Regions from separate parts of the Pseudarthrobacter sp. 10T415 genome, predicted to be linked through region 2. Evidence: riboswitches for the same ligand, from Rfam matches in the RefSeq annotation. Region 2 holds a riboswitch; each other region holds the start of a gene.
The links. A riboswitch is a leader RNA that binds a small molecule or an ion and turns the genes downstream of it on or off. The one in region 2 is predicted to bind cyclic di-AMP.
Positions count from the first base shown of each region.

Region 1 (7,504 bases), on a different contig from region 2:
CCCCGCCGGCAGCCGACCGGTGCGCGGCCGGAACTCCGGAGGTTCCGTTGACCGGCTGGCCCACCAGCGACGGTACGCGTTCGCTGGACAGCCAGGCATTGACCAGCCACTGCCATTGCTCCTGCCGGGGCAGCGCCAGCCACTCAAGCTGCGGTGGCAGCACCCAGGACGACGAATCGACGTCCAGGCGGATCAGCCCCGCAAGGCCGCAGAGCTCCAGCAGCAGTCCAACCTGCGGCTGGCTGATCCGCAGCAGCTCACCGAGCCGCCGCGTCTCACGGACCCCTACACCACCGCTGCGCAGCGTGGCCAAGGGCTGGCGCTGGACGGCGTGCAGCAGTTCGCCCACCAGCCGCAGGGTGTCCGAAATGGCACTCAGGGCAGCATTCCGCCGGAGGGCCGCGGTGGTGGTGCCGAGCTCCGGCACCGGCGGTGTCAGGGTGAAGTCGTTGATGATGGCGCCGCCCCGCAGGGACAGCCCTACGCTGTGGGGCAGTTCCACATGGGCGGCGTCCAGCGGAACCAGCAGCCCCCGGGCCAGCAGCCAGTCGATGGGCCCGACGTCGGCGCCCTCGGTGGTGACGGACGCCTTGCGTTGTGCCTGGGGGACGGCACCCATGGCCCAGTTCCGGAACCTGGCGAGCAGCGCCGTCGTCCGCTCCGGGGCAAGGGCGAGGATGTCCTGCACGGCTTCCGGCGAGGACGTCCAGTGCTGCAGGGCCAGCGCCGCCTCCATCGGGGTGGTGGCATCCTGGATCTCGACGCCGCTCCGGTGCAGTTCGGACACAAGCTGAACCGCCCGTTGGGCGAACGCCGGCTGGAGCCGGACAAGTTCCGTGTAGCTGCGGCCCAGCCCCGCGGGATAGATTCCCACCACGTCCTTGAGGCAGCCCACGGGGAGGTAGCAGCGTTGGCGGTTGCCGGCGGGCGTTCCGTGTGGTGGATCGGCCCGGTGCACCAGGGCAAGTTCCTGCAGGCGGTCCAGGATCCGTTCCAGGATGGGCACCGAGGAGCCTGCAATCATCTTGTGCAGCGCGGGTGCGCTGGCGCTGTGCCCGGTATCGGTGTTGGTGCACAGGTGGAGGGTTTCAAGCACCTGCATCTGTGGCCTGTTGAGCCGCTCCAGGGCGCGTTGGACGCTCACCCGCGAGCTGGCCCGCGCCGCCAGGGCAGGGAAGTCAGGCACGGCGGGGGAGAGCAGGTCCGGCCGCGCGGCGAACAGCTCCCGCAGCGAGTCGTCGCTGCGGGCTGCCAGGTCCTTGCTGAGCGCGCGAATGAGGGACATCAGTCCAACGTTACCGCTGGTCAGGTTTTCCTGCCCGGCGCCGCCCTGCAACGCCGTCGAGCACCAGGAAAAGCATCAGGACGAATGCGGCGGGCAAGCCGTACAGCGCCGTGTAGGTTACCCACGCGGGAGCCACTGACCCGGCAAAGGCAAGGGCCATGACCGCCGCCACGGCGGCCAGCGAGAGCACGGCAATGACGGCGGCGGCAATCATGATGGGCCGCCGGTAGCGCGAGGGTGTCATGGACGTAACGCTACCGCCCCTCCGGCAGCGCGCGTGAACCCCGGCGTCCGGGGCGGCATGAAGCGGGATTCGGGCGCGGGGCAGGCTAACCTTGAAGGATAAAGACCAACACGGTACGCAGCTGCCATACCTTAAACCCGCACAACCGGTGCGGATGCGGTGGCGGCCGGCCGTGTCTCACAACAGCAGAACGAAGAAGGTTGATTCAATGCCTACCGGCAAGGTCAAGTGGTATGACAAGGACAAAGGCTTCGGGTTCCTCGCGGGAGAGGACGGCCAGGAGGTCTTCCTGCCCAAATCGTCGCTGCCCGAGGGCGTAACGGAACTCAAGGCCGGCACCCGCGTGGAGTTCGGCGTGGCCGACGGCCGCAAGGGTGCCCAGGCCCTGGGCCTGCGCGTCCTCGACAAGACTCCCTCTATCGCCAAGGCCAAACGGCCCAGCGCCCGCGACCTTGCCCCCCTGGTCCAGGACCTGGTGACTGTCCTCGACAATCTTTCGGGCACCCTGTCCAACGGCAAGTACCCGGACGGCAACAAGGGCAAGGCCATTGCCGCCGCCCTGCGTAAGGTTGCCGACGAGCTGGACGTTTAGGCAGCAATGAATCCGGAAGCTGAACAGCCCGACGCAGGAATGCAGGCCTCGGAACAGGAGACAGCCGATATGCCCCAGGCAGCTGCCTCTGAGCGCACTGCCGTCTCCCGCGCCGCCGCGGCCGTGAAGGCGGCCCCCCAACGCAAGGCCGGCGTGCCGGTGTGGCGGACAGGGAAGCCGGACGCGTTCCTGGCCGCCGCCGTCGACGTTGCCAGGACTGCCCTCGAGGGAATCACCTCGGCGTCGGACATCGGTCCACACCTGGCTGCCAAAAGCGAAGGCGACCGCCTGGTGACGCACCTGTTCGAATCCAGGCTGCCCGGGTACTCGGGCTGGCAGTGGTACGCCGTCATCACCCGCAACTCCCGCTCCAAGCTGGTGACGGTCAACGAACTGGGCCTGCTGCCCTCGGAGGATTCGATCCTGGCCCCGGAATGGGTGCCGTGGGCTGAGCGGGTGCGGCCCGAGGACGCCCGGGAAGAGGAGCACGAGCAGGAGCGCGCGGTTCCCGACGCCCAGGCTGCCGGAGAATCCGAAGCCGAACCGGAGACTGAAAAGGCAGAGCCTGTGCAGCAGGCCGGGTCCCCGGACGCTGCCCAGGCAGATGACGGGGAGGGCTAGCCAGCCCCCTCATGGTGGTCCCATCGAACCAACCAACAGCAAACGGCGCCGTCCGGGGTAAACCCGGGCGGCGCCGTCGTATGTTCTGTCGCCGGGCCTTGCCGACGGCGGGAGTTACTTGCGCAGCTCGCCCACCACGTAGTCAATGCTGGCCAGCAGGGCTGAAACGTCCTCGGGGTCGATGGCAACGAAGGTGGCGATACGCAGCTGGTTGCGGCCCAGCTTGCGGTAAGGCTCCGTGTCCACGATGCCGTTGGCGCGCAGGACCTTGGCTACCGCGGCGGCATCCACAGAGTCGTCGAAGTCGATGGTGGCAATGACGTTCGAGCGCTCGTCCGGGTTGATGACGAACGGCGTCGCGTACTCAGATGCCTCGGCCCAGGTGTAGATGCGGCCGGCGGAGTCGGCGGTGCGTCCCGCTGCGAAGTCCAGGCCGCCGTTGGAGTTCAACCACTGCACCTGCGCGTCCAGCGTTACCAGCGTGGACAGCGACGGGGTGTTGTAGGTCTGGTTCAGCTTCGAGTTGTCGATGGCGGTCTGCAGGTCCAGGAAATCCGGGATCCAGCGGTCGCCGGCTTTGATCCGTGCTGCGCGTTCGAGGGCGGCGGGGGAGAACAGGCCAAGCCACAGGCCGCCGTCGGAGGCGAAGTTCTTCTGCGGGGCGAAGTAGTAGACATCGCTCTCGGCCACATCGACGTCCAGGCCGCCGGCGGCGGAGGTCGCATCGACCAGTACCAGTGCGCCCTCATCGGCATCCGCTACGCGCTTTACCGGAGCGGCGACGCCGGTGGAGGTTTCGTTCTGCGGCCACGCGTAAACGTCGACGCCGGCCTCGGCCCGGGCTGCCGGGCGGGTGCCCGGGTCCGACGTAATGATGGAGGACGCATCCAGGAAAGGTGCCTTATTGGTGGCTGCGGCGAACTTCGACCCGAACTCACCAAAGGACAGGTGCTGGGCCTTCTTCTCCACGAGGCCGAAGGAGGCAACATCCCAGAACGCTGTGGAGCCGCCGACGCCGAGGACAACCTCGTAACCCTCGGGCGCGCGGAAGAACTGGCTGAGGCCCTCGCGGACCGAGCCCACGAGGTTCTTGACGGGGGCCTGCCGGTGGGACGTGCCCAGGATGGTCTTCGACGCCGCAGAGAGCGCATCGATCTGTTCCTGCCTGACCTTGGATGGCCCGGCTCCGAACCGTCCGTCCCGGGGCAGGAGGTCGGCGGGAATAGTGATGCTGGTTTCGCTCACGGGTGCTCCAATGTCGGCGGGGAGGTGGCTTTAGCCGGTCGGGCGGATAACGCCGCCCGACAGTCGGCAGTGACTGCAATACAGGCCTTTCCCATTCTGCCTGAACAGGCGTAGGCGCGGGAGCCGGAGCCGCTAAAGTCCAAACATTGAGACACGGGAACCTGGAGCCTGCAACTATTAGGACAAAGTCAAAATAGGCTAAGCTTGGCTCCGGACTATGTCGCGCCGCATGGCGGCGGGCCGTGTGGGACAACGCGGAACAACGCAGGGTATTGCGCTCGAGGAGCTGAGCTGGATGACGGATCTGATCGACACTACGGAGATGTACCTTCGGACCATCCTGGAGCTGGAGGAAGAGAACATCGTTGCCCTGAGGGCCCGTATTGCAGAGCGGTTGCGCCACTCGGGCCCTACCGTGTCCCAGACCATCGGCCGGATGGAGCGTGACGGCCTGGTGGTGGTGTCCGGCGACCGACACCTGGAGCTCACCGAGGTGGGCCGCAAACGTGCCACGGAGGTCATGCGCAAGCACCGCCTTGCGGAACGGCTCCTGGCTGATGTCATCGGCCTGGACTGGGCCTACGTCCACGACGAAGCGTGCCGCTGGGAGCATGTGATGAGTGAGCGCGTTGAGCGCCGGATCTACGAACTGCTCAACCACCCCACCGAATCGCCCTACGGAAACCCGATTCCCGGACTGGCCGCACTGGGTGGCCACCCGGACCTGTCCTTGTCCGACGGTGCGATCAGCCTTCTTGAGGCCATGAAGACGTACGGCACCGCCTCTGCCGTGACCATCAGCCGGTTGGCTGAACCCATCCAGGTGGAACCCGAACTCCTGTCCCAGCTCGACGAAGGCGGCATCCGCCCCGGAGCGGCGGTATCGCTGGAGCGTGTGGGGGACTACATTTCGGTCCGTGTTCCGGGCATTGAAGGCGCCCTGGAACTGCCTCCCGAAGTGGCTGCCCACGTATTCGTAGCCGTCAACTGACACCGTAAAAGCCCTGCTTTTACCCCGTGGGAGCTGGATCACGCAAAAATAACGGAATTGTTACTAAGGGACTTAAGCCCCTATAGTTGAACGAAAGCGTTGATACTTAAGCGTTACCTGATCTGGAGCCGAGCTCTGCCAGCGGATCAGGAGCACCAAGTCATAACTGGCAGAGGCGGGGGAACCACAACTGGCAGCGGGGGACTGCCTTGGGGTGAAGTCCGTCAGCAGCAAGCCTCTTCCAGTGAAGGAACCTTCCGGGGATTTCTCTGTGCCGCAGCTTGCTTACGGCGGACCGGGTCTGTGAACTCTCTGACCCGAATCCGACAGCTAACTTCGCAGGCTATCCAGAGAGGAACCCTTCTTGACCATGCAGACCCCCCGGGGCCGCCGCCGCGCGGCGGGCCCCGCTGCTACGCCGCGTGCTGTCGAAGCCGTCCAGGCTGCCGAGACCTCGCGCCCCCGCGATCTCCACCGTGACGCGCGCCGCCGTCGGGGTCCGTTCCGCCAGATAACGGAATTCGCCTCGGCCAGCGGTATCGGCCAGAAGGCCGGCATCGCGCTTGCCGCCACCGGCCTGGTGCTTACCGTTACCGTCCCCGTGACCAGTCCCGTCATGGCAACTGACGCCAGCGGAACCGGTGCCGTTGCCGCCTCATCTGTGACGCCACAGCCCGCGATTTCCGCGGAAGCAGGCGCCCAGATCGACTTCAGCCGCTCCGCCGTGGTCACCCAGGCGGACCCTGACGGCAAGCTCAAGCAGCTGCTCAGCGCCCAGTCCGCAGGATCGGTCTCCCGGGCTGCATCCGCCGGTACCCTGGGGGCCCCGCTGGCCACCATGACCACGGCGTCGCCGTTCGGCTACCGCGTCAGCCCCATCACCGGCGGCACCGGCGACTTTCACCGCGGGCAGGACTATGTTGCCCAGTGCGGTACCTCCGTGATGGCTGCCGCCACCGGAACCGTGACTTTTGTGGGCTGGCACCAGTACGGCGGCGGCAACAGGGTGGTGGTGGACCACGGCAACGGCCTGGAGACCACCTACAACCACCTGTCGTCGTTCAACGTGAAGGAGGGCCAAACCGTCTCCCGGGGCGACGTCATTGCCCTCAGCGGGACCACCGGCGCCTCCACGGGCTGCCACCTCCACTTTGAAGTCCAGGTCAACGGTGAGGTCGTCGACCCCACCGGCTGGCTCTAGCCAAATGATGGTGGACTCTCGAATGGCCGTGACCCGCCGTGACCTGAATGTGACATTCAAACAAAACTGCTGTACCGTCTAAATCGCGTCAACTTTTCCGAAGTTGACGCTCTTGAGTGGATTGCCTAACTCTGCCACCGCTCAAGGTCCGTTCGCATTTCATCGTCTGGCAGGGGCGGGGGAACCAATTTTGGCCTTCTTGTTTCGAAGGCCTTGGGGTTAAGTCACGAAAGCTTCCTTGGAAGCCGTGTGGCCGGGTGACTCCCATCCGAATCCGACAGCTCACCTCGCAGGCATTGGGAGAGGCTACCTTCGTGTCTTCACGCCATAATGCTGCGCGCCACCGTGCGCAAACGGTTCGTACCAACCCTTTGGGCGCCGTGTCCAAGGCTGTAAGTGCCAATGCCGGGACAGTGGGTCGCCAGGCTGCAGTAGTTGCAGCCGCTTCCGGCCTCGTCCTGGCTATGGGCCTGCCGGCCGTCGCGGACACCACCGCGGGCGTCTCGGCATCCACCGAGTCGGGTTCGGCCCAGACCGCCCTGGCTGTCACCGCGGCACCTACCGCCACTGTTTCCTTCGAGCGCCCGGTCATCAAGACCACTGCTGCTCCGAAGCCGGAGCCGGTACTCACCCAGTCCACTGCGTCAGCAGCACGGGATGCCGGCAACGCCGTCACCGCAGCCGCTGGCTCAACCGAAGCTGCTTCCGAGAAGCTCGCGGAAACAGTTTCCTCCGCTGCCACCTCGGGCATCGCGGCCATCGCGTACACCGGCATTGGCCACCCGTACGTGTGGGGCGGCACCAGCCCCAACGGCTGGGACTGCTCCGGATTCACCCAGTGGGTCTACGCCCAGGCCGGCATCAGCATCCCGCGCGTCAATGCCTGGAACGCCATGAAGCCCACCTCCACCCCCCAGCCTGGCGATCTCGTCATGCAGAACGGCGGCGCACACGTTGGCATCTACGTCGGCAACGGCATGATGATCAGCGCGCTCAACCCGTCCCAGGGCACCCTTCTTCACGCGGTTGCCGCCACGGGAACCTCCTCGTTCTACACCATGAACTAGTTTCTGGGGCCCCAGGCCCCAGAAACTTTTTCTTTGCCCCCGCTTTTCGCTAAATCACACATCCCCGTTCGGGACGCGCCGACGTACCCCCAAGATGCCGGCGCGTCCAAAACCCCCGTGTTGCCTACAGGCCCGGGGATAACGAAAGAGAGAACTGATGACGACTCGTGCTACCGCACGGCATCGCGCCGAAGTCACCAAGACCAACTCAATCGCCATTATCGCCAAGGCTGTTGGCGGCAACGCCGGCGGCGTTGG
Region 1 is NZ_JBFTHJ010000013.1:22,699-30,202, forward strand. Features, by position in the region: gene AC1DBN_RS15700 (helicase-associated domain-containing protein) at 1-1,285, opposite strand, end outside; gene AC1DBN_RS15705 (hypothetical protein) at 1,296-1,529, opposite strand; gene AC1DBN_RS15710 (cold-shock protein) at 1,738-2,121, shown strand; gene AC1DBN_RS15715 (DUF3027 domain-containing protein) at 2,128-2,742, shown strand; gene serC (phosphoserine transaminase) at 2,857-3,987, opposite strand; gene AC1DBN_RS15725 (iron-dependent transcriptional repressor DtxR) at 4,283-4,978, shown strand; cyclic di-AMP (ydaO/yuaA leader) riboswitch at 5,120-5,338, shown strand; gene AC1DBN_RS15730 (M23 family metallopeptidase) at 5,349-6,179, shown strand; cyclic di-AMP (ydaO/yuaA leader) riboswitch at 6,308-6,489, shown strand; gene AC1DBN_RS15735 (C40 family peptidase) at 6,560-7,246, shown strand; gene AC1DBN_RS15740 (NlpC/P60 family protein) at 7,404-7,504, shown strand, end outside.
Region 1: another riboswitch for cyclic di-AMP. It lies ahead of AC1DBN_RS15730 (M23 family metallopeptidase); the one in region 2 lies ahead of AC1DBN_RS00695 (C40 family peptidase).

Region 2 (7,504 bases):
GCCGACGACCTCCAGCGCATCCGCCTTCCGAACCGCCGCGGGGGGCCTGCAACGGCCGCCGCGGGGATAGGGTTAAAACCATGACCGCTGCTGCAGAATCGACTGTCGCCCTGGGTGGCCGCTTCGCCCGCGAACTCAACGAGCTGGCGGTGCCCTGGGAGGCGGAGGAAGCCCCGGACCCCAAACTCCTGGTACTCAACGGACCGCTCGCCGCGGAACTGGGGCTCGACCCGGCGTACCTGGGCTCGGAAGAGGGAGCGCGGTTCCTGCTGGGCAACCACGTCCCGGAAGGTGCCACGCCTGTGGCCCAGGCCTACGCCGGGCACCAGTTCGGCGGCTACTCGCCCCTCCTCGGTGACGGCCGCGCGCTGCTGCTGGGTGAGCTGGAGGATGCCCGCGGACGGGTGAAGGACCTCCACCTGAAAGGCTCCGGCCGCACGCCATTTGCCCGCGCCGGTGACGGCCGTGCCGTCGTCGGGCCCATGCTCCGCGAATACGTGGTCAGCGAGGCCATGCACGCCCTCGGCATCCCCACCACCCGCTCCCTCGCCGTCGTGGCTACCGGACGGCAGGTGCGCCGGGATGACATGCTTCCCGGCGCCGTGCTGGCCCGGGTGGCCGGCAGCCACCTTCGGGTGGGCAGTTTCCAGTATGCGCGGGCCACGGAAAACACCGAGCTCCTGCGCCGGCTGGCGGACCATGCCATCAGCCGCCACTATCCGGACGCCGCGGCGGAGGAGAACCCCTACCTCGCCCTGTACCGGGCCGTGGTGGCTTCGCAGGCCTCGCTCGTGGCGCAGTGGATGCTGGTGGGGTTCGTCCACGGTGTGATGAATACAGACAACATGACCATCTCCGGCGAAACGATCGATTACGGCCCCTGTGCCTTTATGGACGCGTTCAACCCGGCCGCCGTGTACAGCTCCATCGACGTCGGCGGCCGGTATGCGTACGCCAACCAGCCGGTCATGGCCGAATGGAACCTGGCCCGCCTCGCCGAAGCCATGCTGCCGCTCATCGACGAAGACCAAAAGGCGGCGGTTCCGGTGGCCGTGGAGGCGCTGGGCGGGTTCCGGCGGTATTACAGTGCGGCGTGGTTTGGCGGCATGGCCACCAAGCTGGGCCTGGCTGCGGGGAAGCCGGATACGGCGGCAGCCGAGGAGGTCTCTGACCTGGTGGACGGCGTCACCGGCATCCTCAAGGACGGCCCGGTGGACTACACGCTCTTCTTCAGGAACCTGGCCAAGGCCGCCCGGGGTGACAGCCGGCCTGTCCGCGGGATGGTCATGGACCTGGCTGCGTACGATGCCTGGGCCGAACGCTGGCAGAAGCTGGGGCCGGATGCCGGGCTGATGGACCGCACCAATCCCGCGTACATTCCGCGGAACCACCTCGTCGAAGAGGCGCTGGCCGCGGCTACCGGCGGGGACCTGGATCCACTGCACGGGCTGCTGGAAGCGGTGACGGCGCCGTACAGCGAACGCCCCGGCATGGAGCGGTACGCCGAGGGCGCCCCGGAGGACTTCGGGACGTACATGACCTTCTGCGGCACCTGAGCCTGAGTTTGGTTACGCAGTAAAAAGGGCGGCAGCCGGGATGTCCCGGCTACCGCCCTTTTTGCAGCTCTATGCGCTGGAAGCTACCTGCCCAGCAGGCTATGCGACCCGTACGTAGGAGGCTGCACCAACCCAGCTGACGGAGTGCACCTGGGTCTGGCTGCCGTTGACGCCGCCGCTGACCATCTGGCCGTCACCGGCGTACACGCCGACGTGGCCGGCGGAGATGACGAGGTCACCGGGGGCGGGGGTGCCCACCACGGTGCCGTACTGGAAGAACTGGCCGGGAGCCAGGTCTCCGACGGACTTGCCGACGGCGCGCAGGGCCTTCTCCACCATGGCGGTGCAGTCCTGGGTGACGCCGACCTGGCCGTAAGCGTTGGCGAGGATGGCAGCGCCGGTGCCCGAGCCGGTGGCCGCAGGCGTTGCCGAGGCGTAGCCGAGGTTCATGCCGGTGTTGGCGGGAGCGGTGCTTGCGGTCTGGACCGGTGCCGCTGCCGGAGCAACGGCCGGAGCGGCCGGTGCTGCGTAGCCGGCGCCGGGAATGGCAATCTGGTCACCGGGGTAGATGATCGAGGAAACGTCGAGGCCGTTGGCTGCCAGGACGTCGTTCAGGCCAACCCCGTAGGCGGACGCAATGGCGCCGAGGGTGTCACCGGAAGCAACCGTGTGGACGTTGCCGGCAGCGGCTGCAGGGGCAGCGGCTACGGGCGCGGCAGGAGCCGAGTATGCCTGGACGTTAGTGGTTTCGGTGCTGTCCGGGCCGGTCACGCCTGCATGTGCCGGAGCTCCGACGCCGAACGCAATGCCCGATGCTGCGGCTACTGCGAGTGCCGGGCGTCCAAAGGTCCGGGCCTGGGCCTTGGCCGTCACGGCCAAACCCTGCAGCGCGATGGAGCCGGCCGGAGTAGCGCGGTGACGGGCGGTGGTGAAATTTTTTGACACGGTTGATCGCCTCTCCCATGCCTGCGGGGTGAGCTGTCGGGTTCGGGCTGGAGATACCCGGCCGGTAACGCACTTCGTCAGGGACGGAAGGCGATATCGACTTAACCCCAAGGCTTCGGTGAAGCCGCGGAAACTTGGTTCCCCCGTCCCTGCCAGCTGGAAAGCGATTGAATCCCGGTTCAGCGGCAGGGCTCGGCAAGCTGAGGGGAATGTCCCGCTTGGGAGGGACACGTGTATGACCATAACCCGACGTTCACCCGATTGTCACATTTGGATAACATACGAGGCGGACCTCTCGGATGAAGCCATCGGCCGGATGGCGGCCCGGATCGCCGCGGTGACCTCGGATGATGCCCGGTGCCTAGCCGGTCTGGCAGGCCTGCGTAACAAAGTCATAAAGTTGTGCACGCAACGGCCCGCTGGCGGCGACTTTCAGGACGCCTTCCCGGGTCCCGACCGTAACGGTGAGGGGCAGCAGGGTGCCCACTTTGTCTTCCGCCACGGCGTGCGGATCGCACCGGGCGGGGCGCACCCGCAGGGCCAGGGCAGTGCCGGTTTCCCCCGTCCGGACCGTCACGTTCCGCGGCCACGGCTCAGCCCCGGACTCGGGCCCGGCCTCCGCCAGCAGGGGAGTGCCGCCCACGCTGTGCAGCGTGAGGGGCGGAGTCCCTCCGGGGGCCGTCGGCTGGGGGCTGATGCGAAGGAGGACGACGGCGGTGCGGCCGTCCGCCGCCACCTCAAGGTGCGGGTCCAGGGCCAGTCCGGCCACCTTCGCGGCGTCGGCGGCCAGGCAAAGCTCGCTGTTGTTGCGCGGCAGCACGCCGAAGGGATCCGGCGCCGGAAGGCTCAGGGCTGCCGGCTGCTGTCCGGCCGCAGCGAAGGAAACCGTGGCGCTGGCCTGCGGCGATGCCGTTGCCAGGTCGGCGCAGGTGGGGGGTGGAAGCTGTGCGGGCACGCTTTTGGGCTGGTGCGGCGGAAGCTCCAGGCTGCCCGCTTGTGGGGTCCACTCGATGTCCCCGTCGAACAGCGGGGAACTGACGCGCGCCAGGTCCACTGTGAGGAGACCGTCCGTGGTGTTGGTGAGCTGGAGCAGGATGGCGTGCTGCCCGTACTGGTCGCGGGACTGGTTTACCTCGATGGTGACCGGTCCGGGGGCGGCGGCAGCGGGGGACGCTGCAGGGGTGGGCTGCTGCGGGCTGCAGGCTGATACCGCCAGTACTGCCGCGGTCAGGAATGGCAGCACGCGGTCGCCGGTTTCCGGTCTTGCTGTCCGTGCGGAGGCGGGGCCGCGGCGGATTGCTGTGGTGCGTGGTGTGCTGGCGCCGGCCATGGGCACAGTCTAGGGCTGTGGCGAGGCTTCCGTCTCTGCTGGATAACAATCCACAGCTGTAAACCCTCAACCTGTGGTTGAGCCCGTAGGCTACGGGACTATGTCCCAGTTCGTTACCAAACTGAAGTCCGCGGTGCTCGGCGGACTTCTGGTGTTTACCCTGCTGGGCGCGGCCCTGGTTCCGGCGTCGGCCGCGGACCTCCCGCCGGAGGGATACCCCTCCTGGGAAGACGTCCGGCAGGCCAGGGAGTCTGAAGCGGGTACAGCGGCCGGGATCACCCGGCTCGGCAGCCTCCTCGCCGGTTTGCAGGCGGATGCAGAAACGCTTGGCGGCGCGGCCGTGACGGCTGCAGCGGAGTACGCCACTGCCGAAGCGGCACTCACCGCAGCCAACAGCCGGGTCGAAGCCCTGGCGGCGCAGTCCGCAGCAGCCAACGGGGAACTGCAGCAGCACCGCAGGGAGATCGGCGCCCTTGCCGTGCAGTCGTACAAGACGGGTTCAACCACGGCCGGATTCTTCATGGCCCTGGACGCCCTTGAGTCCGGCAGCGTCCACGGACTCAACATGGTGGAGCTGGTGGGCGCGAAGACGGCCGGCCTGGTGGACCGCGCGGCGTCCGCCGCGAAGGTGGCATCGTCCCTGGGTGAACAGGAGAAAGCTGCACGCTCCGAACGGGAAAACCTGGCCAAGGAGGCCGGGACCAGGCTTGCCGGGGCCAGATCGGCGCAGGACGCCGTAGCCCGCCACATCAGTGAAGAGCAGCAGCACGGCGGTGAACTCACTGCACAGCTGGCCTCACTCAAGGGAATAACCGCGGCCGTTGAGGGGGAGTTCCGGCAGGGCCAGGCCGCCCTCGCCGCTTATGAAGCCTCGCAGGCAGCCAAGCGGGCCGCCGCCCGGGAACAGGCCCAACGGGACTCGGACCGGGCAGCGAAAACCGCAGCAGACGCCCGCGTGGAGGTACCACCGCCCGCGGCCGCGGCGCCGCCGGGAGTTGCCGGTCCCGCGCCGGCGAACCCGGATCCGGTGAAGCCCGCTCCGGCGAACCCGGCCCCGGCGCCCCCGCCGCCGGCCCAGCCGGTGCCGCCGCCCGTCGTCGTACCCTCCGTTCCCGGTGGTGCCGTCAACGATCCTGCCGGAGCGAAGAGCTACGCCGCCGGACGCCTGGGCGCCTACGGCTGGGGCCAGGATCAGTTCCTGTGCCTGGCGCAGCTGTGGACCAAGGAGTCGAACTGGCAGACCACGGCCACCAACCCCTACTCGGGCGCCTACGGGATCCCCCAGGCCCTGCCGCCCGGGAAGTACGCGAGCGCCGGCAGTGACTGGCTGACCAGCTACCGGACCCAGGTTGAGTGGGGTCTGGGATACATCCGCGACAGGTACGGCTCGCCCTGCGGAGCCTGGAGCCACTCGATGGCGAACAACTGGTACTGACGCAGGACTAGGCTTTTCCCATGGCTGACTACGAACGCTTCCGGCTGCTGCTCGAAGAGGAGCGGCAGCTGAAACTGGCCCTGCTGCCGGCGTTGCGGGCGGACATCGCCGCCGCCAACTCCGCCCGCCAGGGAGCCAACGTGGATGACGAACACGATCCCGAGGGTGCCACCATCGCCTTCGAGCTGTCCCAGGCCTCGGCGCTGCTGAACCAGAGCTCGGCCGGCCTGGACCAGGTGGAAGCGGCCCTGGCCCGGATCGCCGCCGGAACGTATGGCAGCTGCGCCGTATGCGGCCGGCCCATCGCCGAAGGCAGGCTTGAGGCCCGGCCGTGGACGCCGTACTGCATCGACCACGCAGCCGCAGGGCGCTCGTGAGCACCGGTCCGGACGCCGTCGCCGAGGCGGCCGGTTTCATCGACCGCACGCTGCAGAACGAGGGCGCCTGGTACCGCGCGGACGACGTCGGCAGCAGGTTTGGCGGCACCCTCGGCTCCTACGGTTCCTCAGTGGGCGCCGTGCGCGGGACCATCCGCGACGCCCTCCGCAAGTTCAAGGAGCTGGACCACGATGCCGTGGTCCGGCTTGCCTCGGAACTGTGGGGCCAGCCGAAACCGGGCGCCCGGCCGGTCTTCGAACGCCGCCAGGCCGCGGTGGTGCTGCTCCAGTCGCGGGTGGCCCTGCTGCGGCACTCGGATCTGACCCGCGTTGAGGGATTCCTCCGCTCCGCGCATGCACCCGAACTTGCCGATCCGCTCGTCACCGACGTTCTGCGGCCGCTCCTGGAGAGGCTGGAGCACCGCAACCGGCAACGCGCTGAAACCGTGCTGGCCCGATGGGGTGCCGACCCGGACGCCCACCTGCGGGCGGCAGCAGCAACACTGTCCCACCACAAAGGAGAATGACTATGGACGATCCCTTTAATCTCGAGCGTTTCGTTGCGGCCCAAAACGGCGGAACGTATGACCAGGCGCTGGCCGAGCTCCAGCTCGGGAACAAGACAGGCCACTGGATGTGGTTCATCTTCCCCCAGATCGCAGGCCTGGGGCAGAGCGCAACATCCCGCAAATACGCCATTGCCTCCCTGGCGGAAGCGCGGGCCTACCTGGAACATGACGTGCTGGGCCCGCGCCTGCTTGAGTCCGCGCAGGCACTGACCCACCACGCCGGGCGCTCCGCAGAGGACATCCTGGGTGGCATCGACGCCCGCAAGCTGCAGTCGTCCATGACCCTGTTCCTCCGCGCCGCGCCCGGCGAAACGGTATTCAATACGGTCCTCCCCCAGTTCTTCGACGGCCAGCCGGACGGGTCCACCGACTCGCTGCTTGCCGACCAGGACGCGGAATAGCCGCTACGGCGTGGGGCTGCCGCCGTTGACGTTCAGGGTCTCGCCCACCACGTAGCTGGATTCCGGTGACGCAAGGAACACGTACGCCGGCGCCAGTTCGGCCGGCTGCCCGGCACGGCCCAGGGGAGTGGACTGGCCGAACTCCGGCAGTTCTTCCTTGGGCTGTCCGCTGCTTACCTGCAGCGGCGTCCAGATGGGACCCGGCGCCACGGCGTTGACCCTGATGCCCTTGGGCGCCAGCTGCTGGGCCAGGCCCTTGGTGAAGTTGTTGATGCTGGCCTTGGTGGTGGCGTAGTCCACCAGCGTGGGCGAGGGGTTGTACGCCTGGATGGACGTGGTATTGATAATGGTCGAACCGGCCGGCATGTGCGCCAGGGCCGCTTTGGTCAGCCAGAACATGGCGTAGACGTTGGTTTTTACCGTGTGGTCGAACTGTTCGTCGGTGATGTCCGCCAGGTCCTCCTGGGCCACCTGCTTGCCGGCGTTGTTCACCAGAATGTCCACACTGCCCAGGACGGCCACGGCGGTTTCCACCACTTCGCGGCAGACTGCAGGATCCTTGAGGTCGCCCGGCACTTTGATGGCCTTGCGCCCGGCCGCCTCGATGATCCCCGCGATCCTGGCCGCGTCCTCTTCCTCCTGCGGCAGGTAGGACAAAACTACGTCGGCACCCTCCCGGGCGAAGGCGATGGCTGTTGCCGCCCCGATGCCGGAATCGGCGCCGGTAACGATCGCCTTGCGGCCTTCGAGTCGCCCCGTGCCGCGGTAGGTCTCCTCGCCGAGGTCGGCCTTGGGAGCCAGTTCGGCGTCCAGGCCGGGTTCAGGCTGGTGCTGCTTGGGAGGGGAGATGTGCTCGTAGGCGGTGACCGGATCGCGGAATGTGTACTGGTC
Region 2 is NZ_JBFTHJ010000001.1:142,843-150,346, forward strand. Features, by position in the region: gene AC1DBN_RS00685 (ribonuclease Z) at 1-84, shown strand, start outside; gene AC1DBN_RS00690 (protein adenylyltransferase SelO) at 81-1,556, shown strand; gene AC1DBN_RS00695 (C40 family peptidase) at 1,656-2,501, opposite strand; cyclic di-AMP (ydaO/yuaA leader) riboswitch at 2,505-2,677, opposite strand; gene AC1DBN_RS00700 (hypothetical protein) at 2,863-3,831, opposite strand; gene AC1DBN_RS00705 (aggregation-promoting factor C-terminal-like domain-containing protein) at 3,932-5,266, shown strand; gene AC1DBN_RS00710 (TraR/DksA family transcriptional regulator) at 5,287-5,643, shown strand; gene AC1DBN_RS00715 (DNA alkylation repair protein) at 5,640-6,170, shown strand; gene AC1DBN_RS00720 (DUF1810 domain-containing protein) at 6,173-6,613, shown strand; gene AC1DBN_RS00725 (glucose 1-dehydrogenase) at 6,617-7,504, opposite strand, start outside.

Region 3 (7,504 bases), on a different contig from region 2:
CGCCTTCGCGCCGGAGGTGCCAGCCCTCTTCCTTACCGCGAAGGACGCAGTCCAGGACCGCATCGTCGGCCTGGCCGCCGGCGGCGACGACTATGTCACCAAACCGTTCAGCATGGAGGAAGTCATCCTCCGCCTGCACCGGCTGGTCCAGCGTTCAGGCGTCGCCGCCATGGACACTGCCGAACTGGTGGTTGGCGACCTGGTGCTCAACGTCGACACCCGGGAAGTCACCCGCGCCGGGGATGACGTGCAGCTGACGGCCACCCAGTTCGAACTGCTCCGCTACCTCATGGAAAACCCCAAGCGGGTCATCAGCAAGGCACAGATCCTTGACAGGGTGTGGGACTACGACTTCGGCGGCCAGGCCAACATCGTCGAGCTCTACATCTCCTACCTGCGCAAGAAGATCGACGCCGTCCATCCGCCCATGATCCACACCGTCCGCGGGGCCGGTTACGTCATCAAGCCGGCGGACTAGCTCGCCATGGCCCCTTCAGACGCTTCCTACACCCGGAGTTGGCTCAGGCCCGCAACCTGGCACCTGCGTACCCGCCTGATCGCCCTGGCCATGGCCCTGCTCATCGCCATCTGCGGTGCCGTTGGCATCGTGAGCTACGCATCGATGGACGCCTTCCTGACCCGGCAGCTTGATGACCAGCTCAGCCAGGCCGCCAACCTCGCCGACAACCCGGGCCGCCCGCCCTTTGGCGGCTTTAACGGACGGGATCCCCTGGACGCCCGGGGCCAAAGAATCGGCACCGTCAACGCGAGCATCCGCAACAGCCAGGTTAGTTCCGGCGGCTTCCTCGCCTCGGACACCACCCGCCAGCCCCTGTCCACAGAGGACAAGGAGACGCTCCTTGCGCTCGATGCCAACTCAAGGCCCGTGGACCGTTCGATGTCCAGCGGTGATTATCGGCTGATCGCGGTCCAGACAAGCTCCGGTGACATCCTGGTCACGGGACTCCCCCTGGCCGCCAAGGAAAGTACCCTCAGGTCCCTCGTGTGGACCTTCGTGTTCGTCTCGCTGGGCGGACTGCTGCTGATCGGCCTGGTGGGGACGGTGCTGATCCGCCGCACCATGAAACCGCTGGAACAGCTCTCCGAGGTTGCCACCAGGGTGTCGGAACTGCCCCTGGACGCCGGCGAGGTGGCGCTCGCCGTCCGCGTGCCGCCGTCGAACTCCAACCCGGGCACCGAAGTGGGCAGTGTGGGGCATGCGCTGAACCTCATGCTGGACAACGTGGCCAGCGCCCTGGAAGCCCGGCAGAAGAGCGAAACCAAGGTGCGCCAGTTCGTGGCGGACGCCTCGCATGAGCTCCGCACCCCATTGACCGCCATCCGCGGCTACACCGAGCTGATGCGGATGACGGAGGACTTCACTCCCGACGGTCAGAAATCACTGGCCCGGGTACAGAGCCAGTCCGAGCGGATGACGGCACTGGTGGAGGACCTGCTGCTCCTGGCGCGGCTGGATGAGGGCCAGCCGCTCAAGCTGGCCGAGGTGGACCTGACGCAGCTGGTGGTGGAAAGCGTCAACGACGAAAAGGTCATGGCCCCCAGCCACACCTGGCGGCTCGATCTTCCCGCGGAGCCGGTGCTGGTGAACGGGGACGGCGCGCAGCTGCGGCAGGTGCTCATGAACCTGCTGTCCAACGCCCGGAAACACACCCCTGCCGGAACCACCGTGGTGGCCGGCGTCGGCACGGCTCCGGACGGCGCCGCCGTCGTGACGGTCACGGACGACGGCGGGGGCATACCGGCGGACTTCGTGGACCACGTCTTTTCACGCTTCGCCCGCGCAGACGCAGCCCGCAAGGGCAGCGGCGACCAGGCCGGCGCGGCCGTTGCAGAGGGCACCAGCGGGCTGGGCCTGTCCATCGTCCAGTCCATCGTGGAAGCCCACGGAGGCCGGGTAACGGTCACATCACGGCCGGGGATGACGGAGTTCGCGCTCCGGCTCCCGACTGTAGCCTGAATTCGCCAAGGCGACGCGCCGTCGTCGTGATGTCTGTTACCTAAATGTGACTTAAGCGCCGCTCTCCTGTACCGTCGATATGGTGCGGTTCCCGTTCGGGCCGCATATCCGGATGACGCCAAGCTCTGCCACTTCCCGGATTTCGCTTGAACTGAGGCAGAGGCGGGGGACCCACGTCCCGGGCAACGCAGTACTGCCCTTGGGGTTAAGCCAGCACGTGTATTTGCCGTGCGGCCGGATGCCCTCATCCGAACCCGACAGCTAACTCCGCAGGTGTGAGAGGCGAACTAAACATGTCTAAATTCACGGTAAAACCGCGCCCAAAATCGGCTCCGAGCCACAGCGCGCAGCCTGAAACCCGTAAGAAGTCTTCCTTCGGCAAGCGCGCCGCGGTCCTCGCAGTGTCCGCAGCGATGCTGGTGGGCGTAGGCGCCGCGGGCCAGGCCACGGATGCCATGTCCCGCGTGGCGGCCACCGGCTCAGAGTCCCCCGCTGCCGCCGATTCCCAGATGAGCATCGAGAAGAGCGAAATCCGCTCGAACCCGGCCGCGTCGGCGCCCGCCGAGCTCAAGGTTCAGCCCCAGGAAGCGGCACCGGCCCCCGCACCCGCGGCAGAACCTGCCCCGGCCGCAGCGCCCGCACCGGCCCCGGCCCCCGCACCGGAGGCTGCTCCGGCTCCCGCTCCCGAGCCCGCCCCCGTCGTCGCCGTCAACGATCCGGCCGGCGCACAGGCTTACGCGTCCGGCCAGCTGGCCAGCTACGGGTGGGCCCAGGACCAGATGCAGTGCCTGGTCACCCTGTGGACCAAGGAATCCGACTGGACCACCACCGCCACCAACGCCAGCAGCGGCGCCTACGGCATCGTCCAGTCCCTGCCCGCCGAGAAGATGGCGAGCTCCGGCCCCGATTACATGACCAACTACCGTACCCAGATCAACTGGGGCCTGAACTACATCAAGGAGCGCTACCAGTCCCCGTGTGGCGCCCTGAACTTCCACCTCGGTCACAACTGGTACTAAAAACCCTCACTGGCTGAGGCCTTCCGACCGGCCGCCGCCGAACCTTCCCGGTTCAGCGGCGGCCGTCGTCGTCTCCGCAGCCATGCGTGCGAGGTAGCAGTTTTTGGAGTTGACCCTCCGGCCGCCGAGCGGATCGGCACCTGCTTCGCCGTGGCGGCGAAATACCGCGAAGGCGTCGTGGTCCGGGGGCCGGGACGTGCCGTTACCGTCCCGGGATGTACTGGACGGCCCAGCGGTTGCCGTCGAGGTCTGCGAAGTACACGAAATGACCCCAGTCCTGGACATCCACATCGCTGACGTCCACGCCGTTGTTCTTCAGGTGGTCGTGGGCGGCCTGGATGTCACTGACCACCAGCTGGAGGTTGGAGCCTGTACCCGGAGGAGCGTCCGTGAGGCCTTCACCGATGCAGATGGAACATGCTGAGCCAGGCGGGGTCAGCTGCACGAAGCGGATGGACTCCGACGGACGTTCGTCGAAGTCGGCGTTGAAACCAACCTTGTTAACGTAGAAATCCTTGGCGCGGTCCACATCGGACACCGGGACAAACACGAGTTCAAGTTTCCAGTCCATTGCCACAGGCTACGGCCGGACCCCATATTGCGGAAGGCCTTCCGCCCGGTCAATGCGGTTAGCCGGCGATGCCGTACAGGCGGTCTCCCGCATCCCCAAGGCCCGGAACGATGTAGGACTTTTCGTTCAGCTTCTCGTCAATCGAGGCGAGGACGATGTGCACGTTCGCTTCGCCCAGTTCCTCCTCCAGCTTGGCCAGGCCCTCCGGGGCCGCAAGGAGGCAGATGCACGTGACGTCCGAGGCCCCGCGCTTGAACAGGAACTTGATGGCCTCGCGCAGCGTTCCGCCCGTGGCAAGCATGGGGTCCAGGACGAAGACCTGCCGGCCGGTAAGGTCCTCGGGCAGCCGCTCGGCATAGGTGATGATATCCAGGGTTTCCTCGTCGCGGGCCATGCCCAGGAAACCCACTTCTGCGGTGGGGACCAGCTTGGTCATACCCTCCAGCATGCCGAGGCCGGCGCGCAGGATGGGGACCACCAACGGCGTGGGCTTGGTGAAGGCCGTGCCCAAAGTGGTGCTGACCGGCGTCTCGATAGTGACGGGTTCGGTGCGGACCTCTCGCGTGGCCTCGTACGCCAGCAGTGTCACCAGCTCTTCGGTCAGCTGCCGGAACACGGGCGAAGGGGTGTTCTTATCCCGGAGGACAGTGAGCTTATGGGCGACCAGCGGGTGGTCCACAACGAGAGTGCGCATTGCTCAAAACTATCATCCGGCGCTGTCCCTGCCGGAGTTCCTGGCTTGGGCTCTTGGCGCGTGACCCGCCCGCCGGGGTGCGTCCCGGCGTCGTGAACCTACCCTCGGGGGTGCGTGCCGCCGTCGTGGTCCGTTCCGCGGCCGTGCGTGCCGCCGTCGTGGTCCGTTCCGCGGCCGTGCGTGCCGCCGTCGTGGTCCGTTCCGCGGCCGTGCGTGCCGCCGTCGTGGTGCATGGCGTCCGCTACGACATCGCGCACCACGGGACGCTCAAACGTGGGCGCCGGCCCGGCATGTTGCTTCCGCCGGATCAGATGGAACATCCGGTGGGCCAGGATGACGAACCCGACCCAGGCCAGGCCCAGCGTCCAGCCGGCAATGACGTCGGTCAACCAGTGGTGGCCCAGGAAAACCCGGCTCAGGCCCATGGAAACAATGAAGACGGTACCCGCGGTGATGGCCGTGATGCGGACGCTGAGGACCTGGAACTGCAGGCAGATGATGTACACCAGCACGCCGATCACCACCGTGGTGTTGAGGGTGTGCCCGCTGGGAAACGACGGCGAGTCTTCGTAGGGCGGAACAGCTTCGGAGTGGTCCGGCCGGGTCCGGCCCACCAGCCGCTTACCCAGGGTGGTGGCCGCGGTGGAAACCGCAGCTGCGCCGCCAACGAGGAGGAGCGGGCGCCACGACCTGCTGAGGAAGGTCAGCCACGCGGTGAGGAGCGTGGCGAGGATGGGCATGCCGATGCCGCCGCCAATGTTGGTGAAACCCGTGACGAACGCATCAAGTCCGGGATTCCGCAGTGACTGTGCGTAGTCCAGGGCGGGGATATCAAGGCTCGCCAGACCTTCGTCATCCACCACGTCCGAATACACTTCGGCGCCCAGCAGCGCCATGGCGACTATCAGGGTTCCGCCCACGGCCATGGTCAGCCACAAGGCGGCATACGGTTTGATCCAACGGTCCACGCGGTCCCGAACGGTACTCACGGCGCCTCCCCGGCATTCAGTACGCAGGCTTACTATCCCTCGAAACTATCATTGAGCCATGGTCTCCGCATCGAACAGTTACGACGAGTGGATGGGCCTCGCCCTGGCGGAGGCCCGCGCGGCACTCGCTACCGGCGATGTTCCTATTGGCGCCGTGGTACTGGGGCCCGACGGCGAGGTGCTGGGTTCGGGGCGGAACCAGCGGGAGGAGCTCGGAGACCCCACCGCCCATGCCGAGGTGGTGGCCATCCGCCAGGCTGCAGAGCGGCTGCGGGAACTGGCACGGCTCGGCGGCGGTCCGGACGACGGGTGGCGGCTGTCCGACTGCACGCTGGTGGTCACGTTGGAACCATGCGCCATGTGCGCCGGGGCCATTGTTCTTGCCCGGATTCCCCGGGTGGTGTTCGGCGCCTGGGACGAAAAGGCTGGCGCCGCGGGGTCCGTGTTCGACATCCTCCGTGAGCGGCGGCTCAACCACTGGGTGGAGGTCTACCCCGGCATCCGGGAAGACGAGAGCTCGGTGCTGCTGCGGGACTTCTTTGCGGATCACCGGACACGGTTGTAGTCGCCACCACTTCGGCTGGTGAGCGGAGACCTTTTTAGTCTTGCCGTGGCTGGGCTCTACCCGGCGCCGGTCAGCGCACGCACGACGTTCCCGGCCGTCTTCTCCCAGCCGGGCAGGAGGCTGCGCGCTTCCAGGGCCCGGCTGCGCCAGTCCCGCTGCACAGCGTGGTTCTCAAGCCACTGCCGAAGGGTCCTTCCGAGTACGGCTGCGTCCGCTTCGCCCCCGCGTGGCAGCGCCAGCGCCGCCCCAGGAAGGCGCGTGAAGCCGTCGGCATCCTTCAGTGAGGCAAGGTCCAGCGCTTCGACCGCACCGGTCCCCTGCCGGACCACTACGGGAACACCGCGGGCGAGCGACTCGGTGACCACCATCCCAAACGCTTCTTCGCGCGAGACAAGAAGGCTCAGGTCTGCACGGTTCCATTCCGCCTCAAGCGCATCCCCCGCCAACTCCCCCGTTAGCTGCACTCTTCCTGCCAGTCCGCTGCGGGCGATGGCTTCCTCCACCTGCCGGGCGTAGGCCGGATCTACCTGCTCAGATCCGACCAGCGACGCCGTCCACTCCAGATCCTTGATGCCAGCGAGGCCTGCCACGGTGAGGAGTTGGTCCTTGTTGGGCAGCAATGCGGCCACGGCAAGGAGGTGTGGAGGGCGCGAGCCCGTGGCGGGTGGGGCCGGATCGGCTCCCGGCAGCGCGACCCGGGCGTTGGGAAGGCCGCGCGCCTTGAGGATTCCGGCCGCGCTGCTGCTGGTGCAAATGACACCCGCCGCCGCACGCAGTGCCCTTGCTTCTTTCTGCAACGCTTCCGGGCCGGAAGTTTCCGGGACGGGCATATGCACCAGGACGCTTATTTGCCGGCCCGCCTTGGCCGCAAATTCGAGCTCGTCCGGGGCGCCGACGGCGACCAGCCCGTCCACCAGCACCTCGGCTGACTGTTGCCTTTGCTCTGGCTCCCAGGCGCCTAGAACGCTGCCGAACCGGCGTCGTTCCTTGGCAGAAGCGTGGGGCCAGTTCCCTTCGATCGGAAGGACCTGCACCTCCCACCCCAGGTTTCCCAGGCCCTCCGCCAGGCGGGCGTTGTAAACATTGCCGCCGGAGCTGTGGCGAATGTTGGCGGGGACCAGCAACCGCACCACGCGCATGGGTCAGGCTTTGAGGTCCAGCGAGAACGTTGCCCAGGCGTCCGGATGCTCGCGAAGGGTGACGTCGATCCCGTCCAGGTGGCGGCCGTCGTCGTCATCGCTGATTTTCTCCGCCACGGCCTGGGCAATGTACTGGGCGAGGGCCTCGGTGGTGCTGAGCTTGCCCTCGAAGTCCGGGTGCTCATCCAGGTTCTTGTAATTCAGTCCGTCAAGGACCTCCTCGATCACGGTTCCGGCGGCGCCGATATCCAGGACGATCGCGTTGTCATTCAGGGCACGACGGCGGAACGCCACCTCCGCGACGAACGTTGCGCCGTGCAGCCCCTGGGCAGGTCCGAACGCCTCGCGCGGCAGGCTGTGGGCGATCATGAAGTGGCGGCGGACGGTCAGGCTGAACATGGATTACCTCTGGCTTTGCTTGGTGGAGTAGGTCTGGTGTGGGGAATCGGTGGGCTTGGCGTGTGCCGGCTGTTAGGTTTTCAGGCCGGTCTTTCGGGCTGGCGGGCGGCGTCCTGCGGGTATTCGATGACGTGGCAGAGGGCTTCAAGG
Region 3 is NZ_JBFTHJ010000017.1:76,832-84,335, forward strand. Features, by position in the region: gene AC1DBN_RS17885 (response regulator transcription factor) at 1-478, shown strand, start outside; gene AC1DBN_RS17890 (sensor histidine kinase) at 485-1,978, shown strand; cyclic di-AMP (ydaO/yuaA leader) riboswitch at 2,112-2,268, shown strand; gene AC1DBN_RS17895 (aggregation-promoting factor C-terminal-like domain-containing protein) at 2,272-2,997, shown strand; gene AC1DBN_RS17900 (VOC family protein) at 3,200-3,568, opposite strand; gene upp (uracil phosphoribosyltransferase) at 3,627-4,262, opposite strand; gene AC1DBN_RS17910 (phosphatase PAP2 family protein) at 4,361-5,251, opposite strand; gene AC1DBN_RS17915 (nucleoside deaminase) at 5,310-5,816, shown strand; gene AC1DBN_RS17920 (glycosyltransferase family 4 protein) at 5,873-6,955, opposite strand; gene AC1DBN_RS17925 (6-pyruvoyl trahydropterin synthase family protein) at 6,959-7,354, opposite strand; gene AC1DBN_RS17930 (zinc-dependent alcohol dehydrogenase) at 7,435-7,504, opposite strand, start outside.
Region 3: another riboswitch for cyclic di-AMP. It lies ahead of AC1DBN_RS17895 (aggregation-promoting factor C-terminal-like domain-containing protein); the one in region 2 lies ahead of AC1DBN_RS00695 (C40 family peptidase).